2 regions of the Variovorax sp. OV084 genome follow, and region 1 is predicted to be linked to the other one. Evidence: riboswitches for the same ligand, from Rfam matches in the RefSeq annotation. Region 1 holds a riboswitch; the other holds the start of a gene.
The links. Region 1 has a riboswitch for glycine ahead of BMW87_RS24590 (D-amino acid dehydrogenase). Riboswitches for the same ligand answer to the same signal wherever they lie in the genome.

Region 1 (10,579 bases):
CGGGCCCCTTGCCCTCAGCGAAGGGATACGACGCGGCATAGCTCTGTATCACCATCTCGGCCGAAGCCTTCGACGCGCTGTAGGGGTCCTTTCCTCCGAGAGGATCATTTTCCCGATAGGGCCACGGCCATTCGTTGTTGCGATAGACCTTGTCCGTGGTCACGCAGACCACTCCTCGCACGCCGCCTGTGATACGGGCGGCCTCGAGCACATGCGCTGTGCCCTGTGCATTGACCAGAAACGTCCGGAGCGGCTCGCGATACGAACGGCGCACAAGTGGTTGCGCGGCCAAATGAAGGATTAACTCGGGTTTGAAGGCCTGCATCGCAGCCAGGAGGCGCTCATAGTCGACGATATCGCCCATCGTGCCCGGCACGTCTTTTTCGAGACCCGCAGCTGCAAACAGCGACGGCGTTGTTTCCGCAGGCAGCGAGTAGCCTTCGACGATGGCACCAATCGACTGCAACCACAGGCAAGCCCATCCGCCGGTGAACCCGGTGTGGCCCGTGACGAAAACCCTGCGCCCGCGTAGATCCTTTTCGAATTCCGCCATATCAGTCATTTTTTGTTCATTCCCCATCAAACAAGCTCATTCAATCTACACCCAGCCTGGGGCGAAAATCTTCAGCGTTCGAACAGTTCCGCCTGGTCCAACGACAGACCGGCCAGATCCTTCGTGGACAGGACTGGCGAAACGCCGACCTCCGGCCAACGGATTCCAATGGCCTTGTCATCCCACCGGATGGCTCGTTCATGCGCCGGCGCATAGTAGTCGGTGGTCTTGTAGAGAAAATCCGCCGATTCGCTCAATACAAGGAAGCCGTGCGCAAAGCCTTCGGGCACCCAGAGTTGCTTGTGGTTGTCTTCAGTAAGCTCCACGCCCACCCATTGGCCAAATGTTCGCGAGGCGCGACGAATGTCCACCGCCACATCGAACACGGCGCCACGCACCACGCGCACCAGCTTGCCCTGTGTCTGCTGCAGTTGGTAGTGCAATCCGCGCAGCACACCCTTGGCTGAACGCGAATGATTGTCCTGGACGAACTCGACATGCCGGCCCACGGCTTCGTCGAAGGCCCGGCCGTTAAAGCTCTCATAGAAAAATCCCCGTGCGTCGCCGAACACCTTTGGCTCGACGATCAGCACATCGGGAATGACGGTGGAGGTGACCTTCACGAGCGGACCTCTTCACTCAGCAGATGCTTCAGGTACTTGCCATACCCGCTCTTGGCCAGCGGCGTTGCCAGCTTCTCGAGTTCTTCACTTGTAATAAACCCATTGCGCCAAGCGATCTCTTCAGGACAGGCAATCTTCAACCCCTGCCGATGCTCCAGCGTCGCAATGAACTGCCCCGCTTCCAGCAGGCTGTCGTGCGTGCCCGTGTCCAGCCATGCATAGCCGCGCTGCATGATTTGCACATTCAGCTGATCGCGATCCAGGTAGGCTTGGTTCACCGCGGTGATCTCCAGCTCCCCACGCGCGCTTGGCTTTACAGCCTTGGCGATGTCGACAACCTGGTTGTCGTAGAAGTACAGCCCCGTCACCGCATAGCTGCTCTTGGGCTTCAGCGGCTTCTCTTCGATGCTGCTCGCCTTGCCCTTGGCGTCGAAGGCCACCACGCCGTATCGCTCCGGGTCCTGAACGTGGTACGCGAACACCGTGGCCCCGGAAGTCTTCGTGTCCGCCTCGGACAGCAGGTGCACAAGGTCATGCCCGTAGAAGATGTTGTCCCCCAGCACAAGTGCACTCGGAGAGTTCCCGACGAACTTGTCCCCGATGATGAACGCCTGCGCCAGCCCGTCAGGGCTGGGCTGCACCGCGTACTGCAGGTTGATCCCCCACTGGCTCCCATCGCCCAGCAATTGCTCGAACCGCGGCGTGTCCTGCGGCGTGCTGATGATCAGGATGTCGCGCATTCCGCCCAGCATCAGCGTGCTCAGCGGGTAATAGATCATCGGCTTGTCGTACACCGGCAGCAGCTGCTTGCTGAGCGCCAGGGTCGCGGGGTGCAGGCGGGTGCCCGAGCCACCGGCCAGGATGATGCCTTTGCGTTGCGTCGTCTTGGTCATGTTCTTTTTCTCGTGAAAGTTCAAAGAATCTCGCGCAGCATGCGCGCGACGCCTTCCTGCCAGGGCGGCAGGCGCAGGCCGAACGTGGTCTGCAGCTTGGTGGTGTCCAGGCGCGAGTTGTGCGGGCGCTTTGCCGGGGTCGGGAAGGCACTGGTCGGCACGGCCTCGACGGCCTCCGGTCCGGCCTTGAGTTCGACACCGGCCGCCTTGGCTTGCTCGATCACGAAGCGCGCATATCCGTACCAGCTGGTCTCGCCGCCGGCGATGGCGTGATAGAGGCCAGCCTTGGCCGGGTCCTGCAGCGTCGCCCGGATGGCATGCGCCGTCACGTCGGCCAGCAGCTCCGCACCCGTGGGCGCGCCGAATTGGTCGTCGATGACGGTCAGCTTGTCGCGCTCCTTCGCCAGTCGCAGCATCGTCTTGGCGAAGTTGCCGCCGCGCGCGGCATACACCCAGCTGGTGCGGAAGATCAGGTGACGAGCGCAGTTCTGGGTCACCAGTTGCTCGCCTTCGAGCTTGGTGCGCCCGTACACGCTGAGCGGGCCGGTCGCGTCGTCTTCCTTCCAGGGCCTGGTGCCGCTGCCGTCGAAGACATAGTCGGTCGAGTAATGCACCATCAGCGCGCCGATCTGCTGGGCCGCCTCGGCCACGATTCCCGGAGAGGTGGCGTTGAGCTTGCGCGCGAAGTCAGGTTCGCTCTCGGCCTTGTCGACGGCCGTGTGCGCCGCCGCATTGACGATCACATCGGGACGCACCTTCAATACTGTCTCGGCCAGTTGCTCCGGCCGGCTGAAGTCGGCGTTGAAATCGGTGCTGTCGAAGTCGAGCGCGACCAGTTCACCCAGGGGCGCCAGGCTGCGCTGCAGCTCCCAGCCGACCTGTCCGCCCTTGCCCAGCAGCAGCAACTTCATGCCGCAGCCTTCGTCGTGTCGTATTGCTTCTCGACCCACTCGCGATACGCGCCGCTTTGCACGTTGCGCACCCACTCGCCATTGGCCAGATACCACTCGACGGTCTTGCGGATGCCGGTGTCGAAGGTCTCGGCGGGCTTCCAGCCGAGCTCGGCCTCGAGCTTGCGCGCATCGATGGCGTAGCGACGGTCGTGGCCGGGGCGATCGGTGACGTAGGTGATCTGTTCCTTGTAGGGCTTGCCGTCGGCCCTGGGGCGCAGCTCGTCGAGCAGCGCACACACGGTGTTGACGATCTCGATGTTGGGCTTCTCGTTCCAGCCGCCCACGTTGTAGGTCTCGCCAAGCTTGCCGGCTTCGAGCACGCGGCGGATGGCGCTGCAGTGGTCCTTCACGTAGAGCCAGTCGCGCACCTGCATGCCGTCGCCGTACACGGGCAGGTTCTTGCCGGCCAGCGCGTTGACGATCATCAGCGGGATGAGCTTCTCCGGGAAGTGGAAGGGGCCGTAGTTGTTGGAGCAGTTGGTGGTCAGCACCGGCAGGCCGTAGGTGTGGTGCCAGGCACGCACGAGGTGGTCGCTGGCGGCCTTGCTGGCTGAATACGGGCTGTTGGGCTCGTACTTGTTCTCTTCGGTGAAGGCGGGGTCGGTCTTCGACAGCGAGCCGTAGACCTCGTCGGTGGACACGTGCAGGAAGCGGAAGGCCGTCTTCTGCTCGGCTGGCAGCGCGCTCCAGTGGCCGCGCACGGATTCGAGCAGGCGGAAGGTGCCCAGCACGTTGGTCTGCACGAAGTCTTCGGGGCCGTGGATGGAGCGGTCCACGTGCGATTCGGCGGCGAAGTTGACCACGGCGCGCGGCTTGTGCTCGGCCAGCAGGCGGTCGATGAGGGCGCTGTCGCCGATGTCGCCCTGCACGAAGATGTGTTTCGGGTTGCCCTTGAGCGACGCGAGGGTCTCGAGGTTGCCTGCGTAGGTCAGCTTGTCGAGGTTCACGACCGGCTCTTCGCCGTTGGCGATCCAGTCGAGTACGAAATTGGCGCCGATGAAGCCAGCGCCGCCGGTAACCAGGATCATGAAGTCCCCTGCTGATATATGGAACGATCGCCTTGCGGCAAATCAACAGGCGATTATCCCATTCGGCCAGAGGAGAGAAATCAAAGGTTGGCGCCCGCGCAAGCCCCGCCTACAATCGCCCCACTGCAGGAGAGCGGGCCACCCCGGTGGCCCTACCGAAGGCGCAAACTCCCATAAACGCTCAGGTCGGTCCGAACAAGGGACCTGTACTGCACCAACTGAAACGCCGTCTGGAGAGCCATCACACCGCCCAACGTGGTCGTGATGCACCGAAGGAGCAAACCCTCTGCGGGCGCAGCGGGTGAATCTCTCAGGTACCGAGGACAGGGGGAGCGGCAACTTGGACTACGGTCGTCCGGTTGCTTTGCTATTCATTCAATAGCACACCACGCCCGTCGTTCAAGCGCTGCAACCTCAAAGGTACTTGAAATGCGCGTGATCGTTCTTGGCGCCGGCCTGCTCGGCGTGACCTCGGCTTACTACCTCCAGCAACTCGGCCACGAAGTGACCGTGATCGACCGGCAAGCCACCCCAGCCGCCGAAACCAGCTTCGCCAACGGTGGGCAGATCTCCGTCAGCCACGCCGAGCCCTGGGCCAACCCCAGCGCGCCGCTCAAGGTGCTGCAGTGGCTGGGCAAGGAAGATGCTCCGCTGCTCTTCCGCATCCGCGCCGACATGCGCCAGTGGCTCTGGGGCCTCCAGTTCCTGCGCGAATGCACGCCGGCGCGCACCCGCCACAACATCGAGCAGATCGTGCGTCTCGGAACATACAGCCGCTCGATGTTGCAACAGTTGCGCCGCGACACCGGCCTGAACTACGACCAGCGCACGCAGGGCATCCTGCACTTCTACACGACGCAAAAAGAGTTCGACGGCGCCCTCGCGCCCGCCGAGCAGATGCGCGCCCTGGGCTGCGAGCGCCAGGTCATCTCGGCCGACGAAGCCGTGAAGATCGAGCCCGCCCTCGCCCACATCCGCCCGAAGCTGGCCGGCGCCACCTACACGGCCGAGGACGAGTCCGGCGACGCCAACCGCTTCGCGCGCGAACTGGTGGGCCTGGCCACCGCGGCGGGCGTCAAGTTCCTGATGAGCCACACCGTGACCGCGCTGCGCGAAGCCGGCGGCAGCATCGATCACGTCGAAGCCACCGACAGCGAAGGCCGCTTCCAGCGCATCCGCGGCGACGCCTTCGTGCTGGCGATGGGTTCATTGAGCCCGCTGTATGCCGCCCCGCTGGGCATTCGCCTGCCGATCTACCCGGCCAAAGGCTATTCGGTGACGCTGCCCGTCAAGGACGCGTCGAAGGCCCACCAGGTCTCGCTGACGGATGACGAATTCAAGCTCGTGTTTTCGCGCTACACCTCGGAGTCGGGCGACCGCCTGCGCATCGCCGGCACGGCCGAGCTCAACGGCTATGACCGCGACCTGAACCGCGTGCGCTGCGAAGCCATCGTGCGCCGCGTCGAAGAGCTCTTCCCCGGCGCTGGCGACACCACGCAGGCCCAGTTCTGGACCGGTCTGCGCCCCGCCACGCCGAGCAACGTGCCGCTGATCGGCAAGACCAGGCTTCCGAACCTGTTCCTCAACACGGGCCACGGCACGCTCGGCTGGACGCATGCCTGCGGCTCGGGCAAGTCGATCGCGCGGATCGTGAGCGGGCTGGCGCCGGAGGTGGATTTCGCGTTCACCGGCATGCCTGCGCCCGCGCCGCGCGCGCTGCAGCCGGCCTGATCGCGTTCAGTCGTTGGCCGTAAACACCGTCAGCACCCCGGTATAGCCATACAGGTGATGCCGGGCAATCTCGCCCGCAGCGAAGAACCCGACCAGCGGCACGTCGCCCAGCGCGTGCCGCACGATCTGCAACTCAGCGCCCGGTGCGCCGAAATGCGGCCCGCCGCGCCCCGAGCAGCTCACGTACACCGCCCCTGCGATGCGCCGTGCCGGATGCGGCGCCGCCTCGGCTTCGCCCGCCGCCACGGCGCGCGCGGTGGCGAGCGTCTGCTCTTCGGGCTCCAGTTCCTCGCGGATTTCCGCGCAGATGCGCATCAGGTCGGCCCGCGCGGCCTGCGCGTTGCGGCGGCAGAAGGTCAGCCGCATGCCGGCCTCGGCCACATCGGCAATGGCGATGCCGCGCCGCGTCGGGTCCAGCCCGATGATGTGGCGCACCAGCACGTCGGCGCCCAGGTCGCCGGTGCGGCGGATGCCGTCGCTACCGGCATCGGCCAGGCCGACCAGCGTGTTGCGCACGGCGTCGATGGCCTCCTGCGGCCGTTCGAGCGACACCTGCAGATCGGCCAGCAGCACGTCGAGCGCCGGCTCGCCGTCGAGCTTCAGCAGCAGATTGCCGTCGGCCTCGGTGATCTCGCGTTCGCGCACTGCCCCCGAGCGCAGCGGCTGGCAGCCCTGCGTGACGCGCGACACCAGCCGTACGCCTTCGCCGAACACCACGCCCGACAGGCCGCCCGAGAACACCCCACCCGCCGCCCCGTGCCCGCGGATGTTGCCGTTGCCGCCGACTGCGAATTGCAGCGCGCTGCCGCGCCCCGAAGACAGCCCGCCGAACAGATAACCCGTGTCGGTGCGCCCCGCCATCTCGGCGATCAGCTCGGCCAGGTCGGGCGTTGCCGGGTCGGCGTGCACCAGTGCCGTGTGCGCCTCGAAGCCGCTCATTTCGGAATTGCCCAGCGGCGCCACGCCCGAGAACACGCGGTACTGGTCGCTCGGCAAGGCGCAAAGCATCAGGCTCATGCCGGGTTCATCGAAGTACTCGGCGTTGTTGGCCGACACGCCGATGCCGACGGTGCCCGACCAGTCGGTCACTTCGGGCAGCTCGGCGCTCAGGTGGTCGAGGATGTCCTGCGCCTCGCTTGCATAGTGGTCGGTGATGTAGAGCAGCCCCAGCGTCGGCGACGAGGCGTAGTCGGGCAGGGCCATCTGTGCGCGCAACTGGGCCAGCACGAGGCCGGCCGCCATGCGCCATTGCGGATGGGTGGCGTGACCGGAGGGAAACAACTTCATGATGCGTGCCAACCCGTTCTCTTCAACAAATGGATGTGTATGACGTCAGCGCCGGGCGGAGGTTCGCTGGCGCGCGGCTGTCGATGTCTTCTTTTTGGCAGCCGGCGCTGCAGCCTTCTTGGCCGCAGCAGGCTTGCGGGCGGCCGTTGTTGCCGGCTTGCCCATGACCTTGCCGACCGCATCGGCCAGCGGCTGGGCCATGGCCGGCACCTTCAGCTGGGCCGCGTCCTGCAGCGCCGAGCTGGCGATCTGCTGGAACTGTTCGGTGAGCGAGCCCCACCACTGCATGGGATCGACCACGCCGGCTCCGTCGGCCGCCGCGGTCTTTGCCTTGGCCGAAGCCGGCCTGCTGCGCGACTTCGTCGGTGCTGGAGCCTCTTCTTCGGGCATCTCGTCCTCTTCCTCGACCTCTTCGGGTTCGGGCTCCGGAGCTGCCGCGGCAGGCGCCGGCGCCATCGCGGCTGCCTGCTTGGTGAACGCGCTGGCGATGTCTTCCATCCGCACGTTCATGCCGCGCAGCGTCGACAGCGTCATCTTCTGCACTTCTAGCGCCTGGATCGTGGCCTTCAGGGCATGGCCGTTCTGCTCGAGCCAGTACTGCACCGTCTTGAGCTCCTGGATGCGCTTGTCGACCTCTTCCACGCTCAGCGTGGGAGCCACCCAGCTCGCAAGGCTCGGAATCCCTGGCACCGAACCGGCGCCGGTGCCCGCCGCGGCGCCACCGGCGAGGTTCTTCAGGAAGTCGAATCCGGGGACGAACTGGCTGAAGTCGAAGGGCTTGCTGGCGGTGCTCATGCGGGTGGTCTCCTGGGTGGGTTTTCTTGTGTTGCCAGCTTACTCCAAGCCTCCGGCCTTTTGGCCCGGACCTCCCCGCCTTTTACCTGCCATCAGAGCTCGCTTCGGACCTTGCTGAAGACCTTCCAGAAGGTCGCATCCTGCGACGTGGCGAAGTTGATCCGCATCATCGTGCTCGGGGGCCGGCGCGCATGGAACAGCGAGCCCGGCGCCAGCAGGTAGCCCTGGTCGAGCATGCGCTGCGTGAGCGCGTCGGTGTCCACGCCCGTGTCGACCCAGCCGAACAGCCCCGCCGGCTCCGAGGCGAAGGTGCAGCCGTGCGACATCGCCAGCTTCACCGCCCGCCCCCGCGCCCCGTCGAGGCGGATGCGCACGCGCTCCGAATGCCGGCGCAGCTGCCCCTGGTCGATGCACCACGACAACGCCCGCTCGAACAGCGTGGGTGAGGTGAGCGTGGCCAGCAGCTTGGTTTCGAGCAGCCGCTCCTTCAGCGCCGGGGGCGCGGCCAGGAAGCCGATGCGCCAGTTGGGCGCCAGGATCTTGGCAAAGCCGCTCACGTAGATGGTGCGCTGCAGCCCGTCGAGCGCGCTGAGCCGCGTGGCGTGCTCGGGTGCGAGGTGGCTGTAGGTGTCGTCCTCGACGATGTGGAAGTCGTATTCGTTGGCCAGCTTCAGCACGCGGTGTGCGCTGCCCGGCGTGAGGCTGTAGCCGGTCGGGTTGTGCAGCACGCTCACGCTGACGAAGAGCTTGGGTTGGTGCAGCGCGCAGTATTGCGCCATCACCTCCAGGTCGGGCCCATCGGCGCGCCGCGGCACCGGCAGGATGCGCATGCCCAACGCCTCCAGCCGCGCGAACTCCAGCGCCCAGCCCGGCTCCTCGACCATCACCGGGTCGCCCGCGCGCAGCAGCGTGCGGCTCACGATGTCCAGCGCATGCGTGGCGCCAATGGTGGTCACGATCTGGTCGGGCGAGGCCGGCACGTTGATGCCCACCAGCTTCTGCGAGAGGCTGCGCCGCAGGCTCATGTCGCCGGCCGGCTCGCCGTACTGGAGCGACAGCTCCTGCAGGGCGGCTGTACTGGTCATGCGCCGCACGGCCGTAGGCATGAAGGTGGACGACATCCAGTCCGGCGGAAACACCCCCATGCCCGGCTGCGGCTTGTCGCTCGGGCGGTGGAACATGCTGCGGATCAGCGAACTCGCGTCGGCCGGTATGCGCGAGGCCATCATCTGCACCGCCATCGCCGCCGGCATGCCGCTCGCGCCACCGGCGTCCGCGCCGTGGTTCGGACGGCCGTCCTGTACCGGTGCCGAATCCCGCACATAGAAGCCGCGCTGCCGGCGGGCCTCGACCAGCCCCTGCGCCAGCAGCTGGTCGTACGCGGCGACGACGGTGTACGGGCTCACGCCCTGCTGCCGCGCGCATTCGCGCACCGAGGGCAGGCGGGCGCCGGGCGGCAGCAGGCGGGTGCGGATGCGCTCGGCCAGGCGGTCGGCCAGTTGCCCCGTCAGCGACTGGGTGGAGGTGCGCGTCAGCATGCGTTGTTTTGGGCTGTGCCGGCTTCTGTGTCGAAGGAGTGACCAATACAGATTGCCCGATTGTTCGATCAACTGTACTGGAACTGTAATGGTCTCAAGTTTAGAGTGTGTGTCATGAACTGGCAAGAATTCACCGCGCTGCTGGTGCTGGCCACGGCGATGAGTTTCTCGCCCGGTCCCAACACCACGCTCTCCACCGCCCTGGCGGCCAACGGCGGCCTGCCGCGCGCCATGCGCTTCGTGGTCGCGGTGCCCGTGGGCTGGACGCTGCTGCTGGCGCTGTGCGCCGCCGGCATCGGCGCGCTGGTGGTGGCAATGCCTTCGCTGCGCCTGGCCATCAAGGCGCTGGGCATCGGCTACCTGCTGTGGCTCGCGTACAAGCTCAGCGGTAGCGCCACGCTCGGCAAGGCCGACGGCGCCAAGCTGTCTGTAGGCTTCGGCCAGGGCGTGATGCTGCAGTTCGTGAACATCAAGGCCTGGCTGCTGGCGCTCACGCTGGTGGCCGGCTGGATCGCCGGGCAGCCCGATGCGCTGCGCCGCTTTGCCATCGTGGCGCCGGTGATGCTGACCTATGCCTTCATCAGCAACTTCGCCTACGCACTGGTCGGCGCGCTGCTGCGCGAATGGCTGGCCAAGGGTTCGCGGCTGCTGTGGTTCAACCGCGCGATGGGCCTGGTACTGGTGCTGACAGCCTGGTGGATGGTGAGCGTATGAAGCTCGCCATGAAAGACGAGACGCTGGGCATGTGGCTCGGCGTCGTAGGCGTGGCTATGTTCGCCGTCACGCTGCCGATGACGCGCCTGGCCACCGGCACGCAAGACGCACCGCAGCTGTCGCCGTGGTTCGTCACGCTCGGGCGCGCGGCGCTGGCGGGCGTGCTGTCGGCCATCTTCCTGCTGGCAACGCGCTCGCCGCGGCCTGCAGCGCACCAGTGGAAGCCGCTGGCCTTCGCGGTGCTGGGCAATGCCATCGGCTTTCCGCTGCTGCTGGCCTATGCGCTGCGCGTGGTCACGGCCAGCCATGCGGCGGTGGTGACTGCCCTGCTGCCGCTGGTCACGGCCGCCGTCGCGGCCCTGGTGCTGCACCAGCGCGCGCGGCTCGGCTTCTGGCTCTGCGCCATTGCGGGCAGCCTGCTGGTGGTGGCGTTCTCGGTGCTGCGCGCGAGCCAGAGCGGCCAT
Region 2 (10,579 bases), on a different contig from region 1:
AGCACTTGCGCGGTGCAGATGTTCGACGTTGCCTTCTCGCGGCGGATGTGCTGCTCGCGCGTCTGCAGTGCGAGGCGGTATGCGGGCTGGCCGTGCGTGTCGACGCTCACGCCGACCAGGCGGCCCGGCAGCGAGCGCTTGAATTCGTCGCGGCAGGCCAGGTAGGCGGCGTGCGGGCCGCCGTTGCACAGCGGCATGCCGAAGCGCTGCGTGGTGCCGCAGACGATGTCGGCATCGAACTCGCCGGGCGCGACGAGCAGCGTGAGCGCCAGCAGGTCGGCCGCGACGATGAGGGCGGCGTCGCACTGATGCGCGTGGCCTGCGAGTGGTCGCAGGTCGTGCACGTGGCCGGTGGTGGCGGGGTACTGTGCGAGCGCGGCGAAGAACTCGCCGCTCACCATCAGGTGGGGCAGCGTTTCCGACACGGTGCTCACCTTCACTTCGATGCCCAGCGGCGCGGCGCGCGTCTTGATGACTTCGATGGTCTGGGGATGGCAGTCGCCCGACACCAGGAACACGTTGCTCTTGCTCTTCACGCTGCGCTTGGCCAGCGTCATGGCCTCGGCTGCGGCCGTGGCCTCGTCGAGCATCGAGGCGTTGGCGATGGCCATGCCCGTGAGGTCGCACACCATCGTCTGGAAGTTGAGCAGGGCTTCCATGCGGCCCTGCGAGATTTCGGCCTGGTAGGGCGTGTAGGCGGTGTACCAGGCGGGGTTCTCGAGCACGTTGCGCAAGATGACGCCCGGCGTGTGCGTGCCGTAGTAGCCCTGGCCGATGAAGTTCTTGAACACCTTGTTCTTCGACGCCATCACCTTCAGCTCGGCCAGCGCATCGGCTTCGGTTGCCGGTGCGGGCAGGCGCATCGGCTTTGCGCGGCGGATGGCCGCGGGCACGATGCCGTCGATGAGCTCTGCTCGCGTTTCCGAGCCGATCACCGGCAGCATGCGCGCCTCGTCCGCCGCATCGATGCCGATGTGGCGGGCGAGGAATTCTTCGGCGTTCTCTAGTTCTTGCAAAGAGGGAAGGGCGGGCGTCGGCATGGCGGTGAGGGCTCGGGGAGAAGAAGGAAGGTGGCTGAAGAACTCAGCGGATCAGGATTCGGCGGCGAACTTGTCGTAGGAGGCCGCGTCCAGCAGGGCGTCGAGCTGTGCGGGTTCGCTCAGCTTGACCTTGAAGAACCAGCCGGCGGCCAGTGGGTCGCTGTTGGCCAGCGACGGATCGGCGCGCAGCGCCTCGTTCACTTCGGTGATCTCGCCCGACACGGGCATGAACACGTCGGCCGCGGCCTTGACCGATTCGACGACGCCGGCAACTTCGCCTTGCGCAAAGGTCTTGCCGACTTCGGGCAGGTCGACGAACACCACGTCGCCCAGCGCGTCCTGCGCATGCACGGTGATGCCGACGGTGGCTGCGTCGCCTTCGGCCGACACCCATTCGTGGTCCTTGGTGTACTTGATGCTCATGGAAAAACTCCTCGTGGAAAAAATGAATCGGGGTGTAGAGCCTAGCCGGGTCGACCGGGCTCAGCCGCGGTAGTAGCGGGTGGGCACGAAAGGCATCGTCGAGACCTCCATCGGCACCGGCTTGCCGCGCACGATGGCCTGCACGCGCGTGCCCGGTTCGGCAAAAGCGGTGGCCACGTAGCCCATCGCGATGCAGCGGTCGGCCGTCGGGCCGAGCAGGCCGCTGGTGACGACGCCGATGTCGTGGCCTTCGAAAGATTGCAGCACCGTGCCGTCGCGCACCGGAATGCGTTCGAGGGCGACGAGGCCCACGCGCTTGCGCTTCAGCGTGTCGTGGTCGGTGTGGCCGGCAGCGCCTGCGGCAGCGACGGCAAGCTGCGCGAGGATCTTTGTCGCGCCTGGAAAGCCGCCTTCGCGCGCGCCGCCCGTGCGGCGCACCTTCTGCATCGCCCAGTTGAGCGAGGCCTCGACCGGCGTGGTGGTGGTGTCGATGTCGTTGCCGTAGAGGCAAAGCCCGGCTTCGAGCCGCAGCGAATTGCGCGCGCCCAGGCCAATGGGCTTGACCTCGGGTTGGGCCAGCAGCAGGCGGGCCAGCGCCTCGGCGTCCTTCGCGGCCACCGAGATCTCGAAGCCGTCTTCGCCGGTGTAGCCGCTGCGGGTGACGAAGGCGGCAATGCCGCCGATCTGCACCGCACCGCCCGTCATGAACACGAAGCGCTCGATGCCGGGCGACAGCCGCGCCAGCGTGGCCGCGGCCTGCGGGCCCTGCAGCGCGAGCAGGGCGTGGTCGGGCAGGGGCTGCACTTGGCAGCGGCTGCCGATCTTCTGCTGGATGTGGGCGATGTCGGCCACCTTGCAGGCGCCGTTGACGATCACGAAGATCGAGCCGTTGCCTTCATTGAAGAACATCAGGTCGTCGAGGATGCCGCCTTCGTCGTTCAGCAGCAGGCCGTAGCGCTGCTTGCCGGCGGGCAGGTCGATCACGTCGACTGGCATCAGGGTTTCGAAGGCGGCCGCTGCATCGGGCCCGACGAGGCGCAGCTGGCCCATGTGGGAAATGTCGAACAGGCCGGCCGCATCGCGCGTGTGCTTGTGCTCGGCCATCAGGCCGGCGGGGTACTGCACCGGCATCGAATAGCCGGCAAAGGGGACCATGCGGGCACCGAGCTCCACGTGGAGGTCGTGCAGCGGCGTCTTGAGAAGTTCGGTAGCGGGGGCGGAAGAAGCAGCCACGGGGCACTCCAAAGGGGCAGACGAAATCCATGACGCAAGCCATGGGCCACCCCTGCTGTCCGCTTTACCTGAGAGATTCGCCCCACGATCGGGGTTTGCTCCTTCGGTGGGCCGATGGGCAGTTTTCACTGCAACGGCCTCTCTCCAGCAAGGAAACGCCGGTGTTCACCGGCGCCTTGTCAGTCCTTTTGCCTGAGCGTTCGGGAAACCCCTGCGCCTTCGGCGGCCCCGGCACGCGGGGCTCTCTCCTGACCCTGGCGAGTGTAGTGGATCGCGCGGGGCCGGGGTTCGGCGTCAGTGGATGATTTCGGCCGGCGGCAGCAGCTTGTCGATGCGCTCGCGCAGCGATTCGGCCCGCTCCACCCCGGCGGTTTTCTCGATCTCGGTGAGCATCAGCGCGGCGATGGTCAGCATCGCCTCGCGGTCGCGGGCCTCGCGCAGGGCGTCGCGCATCTGCAGCGCGAATTTCGGGTCGCGCCGCACGAACATGCGCTCGCAGATGTCGAACAGGAACATGCGCGTGGTGGCCAGCGAGCGCTTGCCGTCGAAGGTGTCGGCCGAGGTGGTGGCGACCTGGATCGGCTCGGCGGCGGCGATAGGCGCGGGCCGGGCGGGGGCTGCTACCGGTGCGGGCGCCGGTGCCGCAGCAGCAGCCTGCGGGGCCTGCAGGTAACCCCGCTGCACCAGCGCCTGGATCGCCTGTTCGGCTTCAACCCGGTTGGAGAACAGCGGACTGAAGTCGGTCAGCGAGCGCCGGCCATCGGCCATCAGCAGCAGGGCGCGCTCACGCTGGCTGAGCGTGCGCTGTCCGCCCTGGAGTTCGTCGCGCGCCTTGTCGGTCTTGGTGGGAAACATGGCAGCCACAGCTTTCGGGAATCGAGGGCTGCAGCATCGTTGCAAGTGGTGACATCTTCATGAACCGTTTGCCTTACAGGGGCAATCGCGGCTGGCCTTCAGCCCGCGCTTTCCTTGCGTATGAGCCACTGGTTGCCCACGCGCTGCAATTCCAGCGTCTTGCGGCTCTTCTCGCGCAGCTTGTCGGCGCTGTAGGTCTGTTGAAAGCTCGCGCTGGCCGCCTGCCCCTGGACGCTGATGACCAGGCTGTCGATGCTCACGCTGATGGTCGTCTTGTCGGTAATGCGCGCGCGGCGGTCCGCCTCCCAGGCCTTGCGGTCCTGGCCTCGCGGCGGCGTGAAGTCGGGTGCATAGGCGGCCAGGTAGCGCACCACGTCCCGGGCTGACCAGGCCGCGGCCCAGGCGCGCACGGCGGCTTCGACTTCGCGGATGCTGGAGGCGGGATCGGCCGGCGCTGCTGCCGATACGGGGGCTGGTGCCGCGGCGGGCGTTGCGGGCGGGGCGCCGAAGGCAGCCGGAGCCAGCAAGGCGCCGCCCAGCAGGCAGCTCAGGAATCGATTCATGGCGCAGTCCCCTCCTTGTCGGTTGTTGGCCCTTGGCCCGTCGCCCGATTCTGGCAGTGAACATCCGCCGATTCACCGGGCCGATCAGGCCCCGGAGCCCGGGCCGCTACTTGAACCCGAGCACGTGCGGCAGCCACGTGCTCAGCGCGGGCACGAAGGTCAGGATGACCAGCACCGCCCCATGGGCCCAAAGGAACGGCACCAGCTCCTTCACCAGCGCCGACATCGGTACCTTCGACACGTTGCAGGTCACGAACAGCAGCCCGCCCACCGGCGGCGTGATCATGCCCAGCGTGAGGTTGAAGATCACGATCATCGCGAAGTGCACCGGGTCCACACCCAGCTTGATGGCCACCGGCGCAAGGATCGGCGCCAGCACCATCACACCCGGCAGCGGCTCGATGAAGATGCCGAACAGCAGCAGGAACACGTTGACGATGATCAGGAACATCCACGGCGAGAGGTTCATGCTGATGAGCCATTCGGCCATCTGCTGCGGAATGCCCTCGATGGTCAGCACCCACGCGAACGAGGCCGACAGCCCGATGATGATCAGCACCGAAGCCGACAGCAGGGCAGAGCGCGAGAGGATGTCGGGCAGCATCTTCCACTCGAGCGTGCGGTAGACGAACTTGCCGCACACCAGCGCATAGAACACCGCCACCACCGAGGCCTCGGTCGGCGTGAACCAGCCGGCGCGCATGCCGCCCAGGATCACCACCGGCAGCAGGATCGCAGGAATCGCCTTCCAGGTCGTGACCAGGATCTCGCGCAGCGGAGGCGTTTGCCCATCGCCCTTGTAGTTGCGCTTTTTCGAGACGTAGAAGTTCACGACGCACATCGCCACCGCGATCAGGATGCCCGGCATGATGCCGGCCGCGAACAGCGTGCCGACCGATACGCTCTCGTCCTGCAGCGCGTAGATGATCATGATGATCGAGGGCGGAATGATCGGCCCGACGATGGCGGTCGAGGCCGTGAGCGCCGCCGCGTACGAGCGGTCGTAGCCGGCCTTGTCCATCATCTTGATGAGCATCGACCCCGGCCCCGCCGCGTCGGCCAGCGCCGAGCCCGAGATGCCCGAAAAGAAGGTCAGCGACACCACGTTGGTGTAGCCCAGCCCGCCGCGCCGGTGGCCCACGAACTGGCCTGCGAAGCGCAGCAGCACCTCGGTGAGCGAGCCGCCGCTCATGAGTTCGGCCGCAAGAATGAAGAAGGGCACCGCCATCAGCGGAAAGCTGTCGATACCGGTGAAGGTTTCCTTCAGCAGCACCATCAGCGGGTAGTTCTCCGCAAGGATCAGCGTGGTAACGGTGGAAAGGCCCAGCGCAAAGGCCACCGGCACGCCGATGGCCAGGAAAATGCAGGCGGAAACGATCAGAACAATGCTGGCATCCATGGTCGTTCTCCTTACAGCGACGCCGAGGCGTTGGCGTCGAAGTGCGCGTCGGACGCGAACTCCCTGCGCAGCACGTAGCCACGCACCACCAGCAGCCAGTGCACGATCAACAAGATGCCGCCGAACAGCATCGCGCTGTAGATGTAGGCGAATGGAATCTGAGTCACGGCAGTGAGCTGGAACATCGTGCGTTCCATGTACAGCCAGCCGTACCAGACCATGAAGCCGAAGAATGCGAAGAGCAGCCCGGCGACGACGATGCGCACCGCGACGGCCGCGCTGCGGGGCAAGGCGTCCTGCAGGTTCTCGACCGCGATGTGCCCGCCGTAGCGCAGCACCGGCCCGGCGCCCAGGAAGGTGAGCCAGATCATCATGTGGCGCGACACCTCTTCCGCCCATTCGAGCGACTGGCTCGTGGTGTAGCGCAGCACGACGTTGGTGAAGATGATGACCGACATGGCGGCCAGCAGAAGAATCAGCGCCCAGCGGTTGGCGGCGAGAAAGTAGCGCTCGAAGGCTTGCACTTTGTGTTGTTCTCTGTTCTGTCTGAAAAACGAAGCGCCCGGCGCACGCATGCGTGCCGGGCGCGTTGCCGGAGGGTCGGCCGTTGCGGCTCAGGGCTTACTTGACGTCCGTGATCTTCTTGATGTTGTCCGCGCCGAATTCCTTGGCGTAGCTCACGTAGGCGGGCTTCAGCGCCTCGCGGAAGGCGGCGCCGTCGACGGTGCGCGTGACCTTCATGCCGTCTTTCTCGAGCTGGGCAATGCCGTTGTTCTCGTCGTCGTTGACCTTCTTGCGCTGGGCAATGGCGGCCTTCTTCGCGGCTTCGGTGAACACCTTCTTGTCGGCGTCAGACAGCTTGTTCCACACCTTCGGCGACAGCAGAAGCAGCGCCGGCGAGTACACGTGGCCCGTGAGCGAGAGGTGCTTTTGCACCTGCGAGAACTTCGACGACAGGATCACCGGAATCGGGTTCTCCTGCCCGTCGACCGTGCCTTGCTGCAGCGCGCCGAACAGTTCGGGGAAAGCCATGGGCGTGGGCAGGATGCCGAAGGTGCGGTAGCCGTCCATGTGCACCTTGTTTTCCATGGTGCGCATCTTCAGGCCGGCCGCGTCGCTGGGCTTGACGATGTCGCGCTTGCTGTTCGTCATGTGGCGAAAGCCGTTCTCCGTCCAGGCCAGCGCGATGATGCCCTTGCTCGGGAACTTGGTCAGGATGTCCTGGCCGATGGGGCCGTCCATGACTTTGCGTGCATGGTCGTAGTCGCGGAACAGGAACGGAATGTCGACGATCTTGACCTCGGGCACGAAGTTGCCCACCGGGCCGGTCGAGGTGTTGACCAGGTCCTGCGTGCCGAGCTGGATGGCCTCGATCTGCTCGCGCTCGCCGCCGAGTGCCGAGTTGGCGAAGTGCTGGCACTTGTAGCGGCCTTGGGTGCCTTTCTCGATTTCTTCGCAGAACACCGTGGAGCCCACGCCGTAGTGCGACTCCTTGGAAGTCGCGTAGCCGATCTTCAGAACGGTCGGTTGCTGCGCGAAGGCGGAAGTGCCCAGGGCAAGCGAAAGGCAGGCGGCGGCGATGTGGCCGAGTTTCATGATGTCTCCGGGGTTTGAAGTCAGGTGCGCGTCAGGCGCAACGGACTATGCAACACCCGGGAGCTTTACCGCGTCGGGATTTTCACGGACGTACTCGCGAATGACGGCCTCGAAGTTTTCGTCGGACGTGAGCCCGAGCGCCCTCGCGCGCACGGTATCGATGTGGCCCGGCCAGGTCTTCACGATGCGCTGGATCGTCGGGTCGGGTGTGCGGTCCAGCAGGGCGGTGGCGGCCTTGCCGGCCACGCGCTCCAGCGCCGCGGCCATTTCGCCGACCGTGGTGGCGAGAGAGGGCAGGTTGAGCGCGGTGCGCGGGCCCCACTGCGCATCGCTGGCCTCGGCGGCGCGGATGATGCCTTCGATGGTGCGCGCCGGTGACGCAATGGCGACAGGCGTTGCGTCGGGCACGGGGCAGGCGGCGGGCAACCCGGCCAGCGGCTCGCGGATCATGCCGCTGAAGAAGCCCGAGGCCGCGCCGTTGGGCTTGCCCGGGCGCACGCTCACCGTCATGAGCCGCACGCTGCGCCCGCGCACGAAGCCCTTGCGCGTGAAATCGGCCACCAGCTGTTCACCAATGAATTTCTGGATGCCGTAGCTGGTCTGCGGCGTGGGCAGCGTGTGGTCTTCGATCACCTTCGGCAGCGGCTGCTCGGGCGAATCGCCGAACACTGCGAGCGAACTGGCGAACACCAGCACGGGTTTCGTGCCGAGCGTGCGTACTTTTTCGAGCAAGGCATGCGTGGCCGCGAAGTTGCTGCGCATGCCGAGGTCGAAGTCGGCTTCGCATTCACCGCTCACCGCGGCGGCCAGGTGGAAGATGGCATCGGCTTCGCGCCAGACGGTGGCATCTGCGTCAGCGGCGAGCTGTGCGTTCAGGTCGCCCGTCACGGTGGTGATGCGCGCATCGGCCGCGAGGTCGGCGGGAGCGCCCGCGCGGTCGACCAGCGTGATGCGTTCGATGGGCTGGGCCGGTGCGCCGGCCAGCGAAAGCTTGCCTTGCTTCAACAGCGTGCGTGCGAGGCGCGCGCCCAGAAAACCGGCGCCGCCGGTGATGACGATCTGCATGGGTTTTGTCTCCTGTGAGCCGCAAGAATAAGCGAGGCTCACCAGAGCTTGGCGCAGGCGCCGCTCAACACCACATCGGCACTGGGGGCCGCGGGCGAGGCGCTGCGCTCGCGCGTCACGACGAGGCGCGAGACCTTCGACAGCAGCTTCTCGGAGGTGTCGGGCAGCGTCAGCGTGCCAGCGCCGCTCGCCGGTATCGCGCCGATGGCGAAGGGCGCTGCATCGGCGGGCAAGGCCCACAGCACAAGCCGTTCATCGCCCGAAACGGGCCGCGCTGTCGCACCCAGCACCTTCAGCGTGACCGTGTGGCCATGCCGCAGCGAGCTGACCAGCAATCGGCCCCGGCCGTCGGTGTCGGTGAGCACGCCCACATAGCTTTGCGGCAGCCGCTCGCCCGTGCGCATCGCGAGCTGGTCGCTCGTGATGAAGGCGCCGGGCACGGCAAGGAACAACGCGCTTGCGGCGATGACGCCCGCCACGAGCCCGCCGAAGCTGAAGCCTGCGGGCCGCAGCCAGCCGGTCCAGCGAGAAGGCCGCGCCTGTCGTGCTTGCTGTGCCTGGGCGGGTTGGGTGCGTGCGGCGATCGCGCGCCAGAGATCGGCCGAAGGCTTGCGCTGCTGCACCGACAGGGCCAACTGCCCGAGCCGCTGCTCCCATTGCGCGACCACGTCGCGCACGTCCGCGCGATCGCGCATCAGCCGCTCGAAGCGCCGCCGCGCGCCGCCCTCGAGCGTGCCCAATGCGTAGGCCGATGCCAGTGCATCGAGCAGGCGGGCGTCGGTGTATCTCATGGCGCCACCCCTTGCGCGCTCAGGCAGGCGCGCAGCTTGTCGAGCCCGCGCCGGATCCAGGCCTTGACCGTGCCGAGCGGCGCATTCATCTGTGCAGCCACCTCGGTGTGCGACAGGCCCTGGTAGTAGGCCAGCGCCAAGCTCTGGCGGAAGCTGCCGTCGAGCGCAGACATGCAGCCATCGATGCGAAGCGCATGCATGGCCTGGTCGAACAGCTGCGCTGCGCCGGGGGCCGGGTCGGCTGCCGTATCGGCCTCGGTTTCTGCCTCGCCGTCCGGACCCGTGGCCAGCGGTTGTTCGTGGGTTTTGCGCCGCTTGCGCGCGCGCAGCGCGTCCAGCGCCTTGTTGCGCACGATCGCGATCAGCCAGGTGATGGGCTGGATCTCTTGCCCGTCGACGCTGGAGCGATAGCCGCCCGCGTTTTTCCAGATGCTCACATAGGCCTCTTGCAGCACGTCTTCGGCTGCCTGTTCATTGCCCAACATACGAACCGCGACGCCGAACAGATGCAGGTGCGTGCGTTCGTAGATCTGGGCGAAGCACGCGTGGTCGCCACGGGCCGCGCCGGCGATCAGGTCTTGCAGGCTCATCAGAATATTTCTATTCATGCGGGCGAGTATTGCATCCGTTCCTGCGTGCGTGTCGTTTCTGGAGAAGGACCGGATGATCCGGCCCGCACTCGTTCGTTTATCTTTTCTTCCTGAACCGGGAAATGCCATGACATTGAAATCGACGCGAATTCTTCCCTCGTGCACTGCCCTGCTGGGCGCCGCCTTGCTTGCCGCTTGCGCATCGCCAGCCACCGAACTGCCGGCCGCCATCAAGGCATCCGATGGCGAACGCACCGCCTTCACCTGGCACGCAGTGGGCGTGCAGATCTACGAATGCAAGGCCGGCGACAAGGGCGCGCTGGCCTGGCAGTTCGTGGCGCCCGAGGCGGAGCTTTACGGCCCCGGCGGCGCCAAGGCCGGCACGCACGGCGCGGGGCCCAACTGGACCGCACTGGACGGCAGCAAGACGCTGGGCACGGTGAAGGCCCGCGCCAACGGCCAGCGCGAGGCCGACATTCCGTGGCTGCTGCTGTCCGCCAAGTCGGCCGGCGGTCCCGGCAAGTTGGCCGATGTCACCGGCGTGCAGCGCATCAATACCCTTGGCGGCACTGCGCCGGCAAAGGGGTGCGAGGCGCAGGCCGATGCAGGCAAGCGCATCCGGCAGGACTACAGCGCGGACTACGTCTTCCTGGTTGCCAAGTAGCCGCATGAGGCGGGCCGGCCGGCCCGCCTCATGCTCAGCTCTTCTTGGCGCCACCGGCCTTGAAGCTTTCGACGGAAGCCTTCAGGTCCTTGTACTCGGGGCAAGCCATGTTGCAGGCCTGGCCCAGCGCGGCAAGACGCTGCTCGGCCTTGGGCAGGTCACCCATCGAGATGTACAGCTCGCCCGAATATTCGAGCGCACCGACGTGCTTCGGATCGATCTTCAGCGCGGCGTCGTAGTACTTCTCCGAGGCGGCCCACTTGCCGGCGCCGGACTTGCGCAGGGTGTAGCCCATGAGGTTGTTCCAGTCGGCATTGCCGGTGTCGTTGACGCGTTCGAGTTCGCTGATGGCTGCAGTCC

Region 2: it holds a riboswitch for glycine, as region 1 does, so the genes downstream of both, gcvT (glycine cleavage system aminomethyltransferase GcvT) here and BMW87_RS24590 (D-amino acid dehydrogenase) in region 1, are expected to answer to the same signal.

What each region holds. Positions count from the first base shown of each region.
Region 1 covers NZ_FOII01000012.1:67,778-78,356, forward strand. Annotated here, with positions in the region: gene rfbG (CDP-glucose 4,6-dehydratase) at 1-553, opposite strand, end outside; gene rfbC (dTDP-4-dehydrorhamnose 3,5-epimerase) at 625-1,176, opposite strand; gene rfbA (glucose-1-phosphate thymidylyltransferase RfbA) at 1,173-2,069, opposite strand; gene rfbD (dTDP-4-dehydrorhamnose reductase) at 2,090-2,980, opposite strand; gene rfbB (dTDP-glucose 4,6-dehydratase) at 2,977-4,050, opposite strand; glycine riboswitch at 4,167-4,267, shown strand; glycine riboswitch at 4,271-4,387, shown strand; gene BMW87_RS24590 (D-amino acid dehydrogenase) at 4,480-5,781, shown strand; gene BMW87_RS24595 (FIST signal transduction protein) at 5,788-7,068, opposite strand; gene BMW87_RS24600 (PhaM family polyhydroxyalkanoate granule multifunctional regulatory protein) at 7,114-7,863, opposite strand; gene BMW87_RS24605 (aminotransferase-like domain-containing protein) at 7,956-9,401, opposite strand; gene BMW87_RS24610 (LysE family translocator) at 9,516-10,115, shown strand; gene BMW87_RS24615 (DMT family transporter) at 10,124-10,579, shown strand, end outside.
Region 2 covers NZ_FOII01000001.1:20,584-31,162, forward strand. Annotated here, with positions in the region: gene gcvP (aminomethyl-transferring glycine dehydrogenase) at 1-1,040, opposite strand, end outside; gene gcvH (glycine cleavage system protein GcvH) at 1,092-1,463, opposite strand; gene gcvT (glycine cleavage system aminomethyltransferase GcvT) at 1,524-2,696, opposite strand; glycine riboswitch at 2,742-2,854, opposite strand; glycine riboswitch at 2,867-2,957, opposite strand; gene BMW87_RS00125 (hypothetical protein) at 2,991-3,551, opposite strand; gene BMW87_RS00130 (L,D-transpeptidase Cds6 family protein) at 3,650-4,114, opposite strand; gene BMW87_RS00135 (TRAP transporter large permease) at 4,221-5,513, opposite strand; gene BMW87_RS00140 (TRAP transporter small permease) at 5,525-6,037, opposite strand; gene BMW87_RS00145 (TRAP transporter substrate-binding protein) at 6,135-7,109, opposite strand; gene denD (D-erythronate dehydrogenase) at 7,155-8,174, opposite strand; gene BMW87_RS00155 (anti-sigma factor) at 8,213-8,965, opposite strand; gene BMW87_RS00160 (RNA polymerase sigma factor) at 8,962-9,684, opposite strand; gene BMW87_RS00165 (DUF3455 domain-containing protein) at 9,683-10,219, shown strand; gene BMW87_RS00170 (tetratricopeptide repeat protein) at 10,254-10,579, opposite strand, start outside.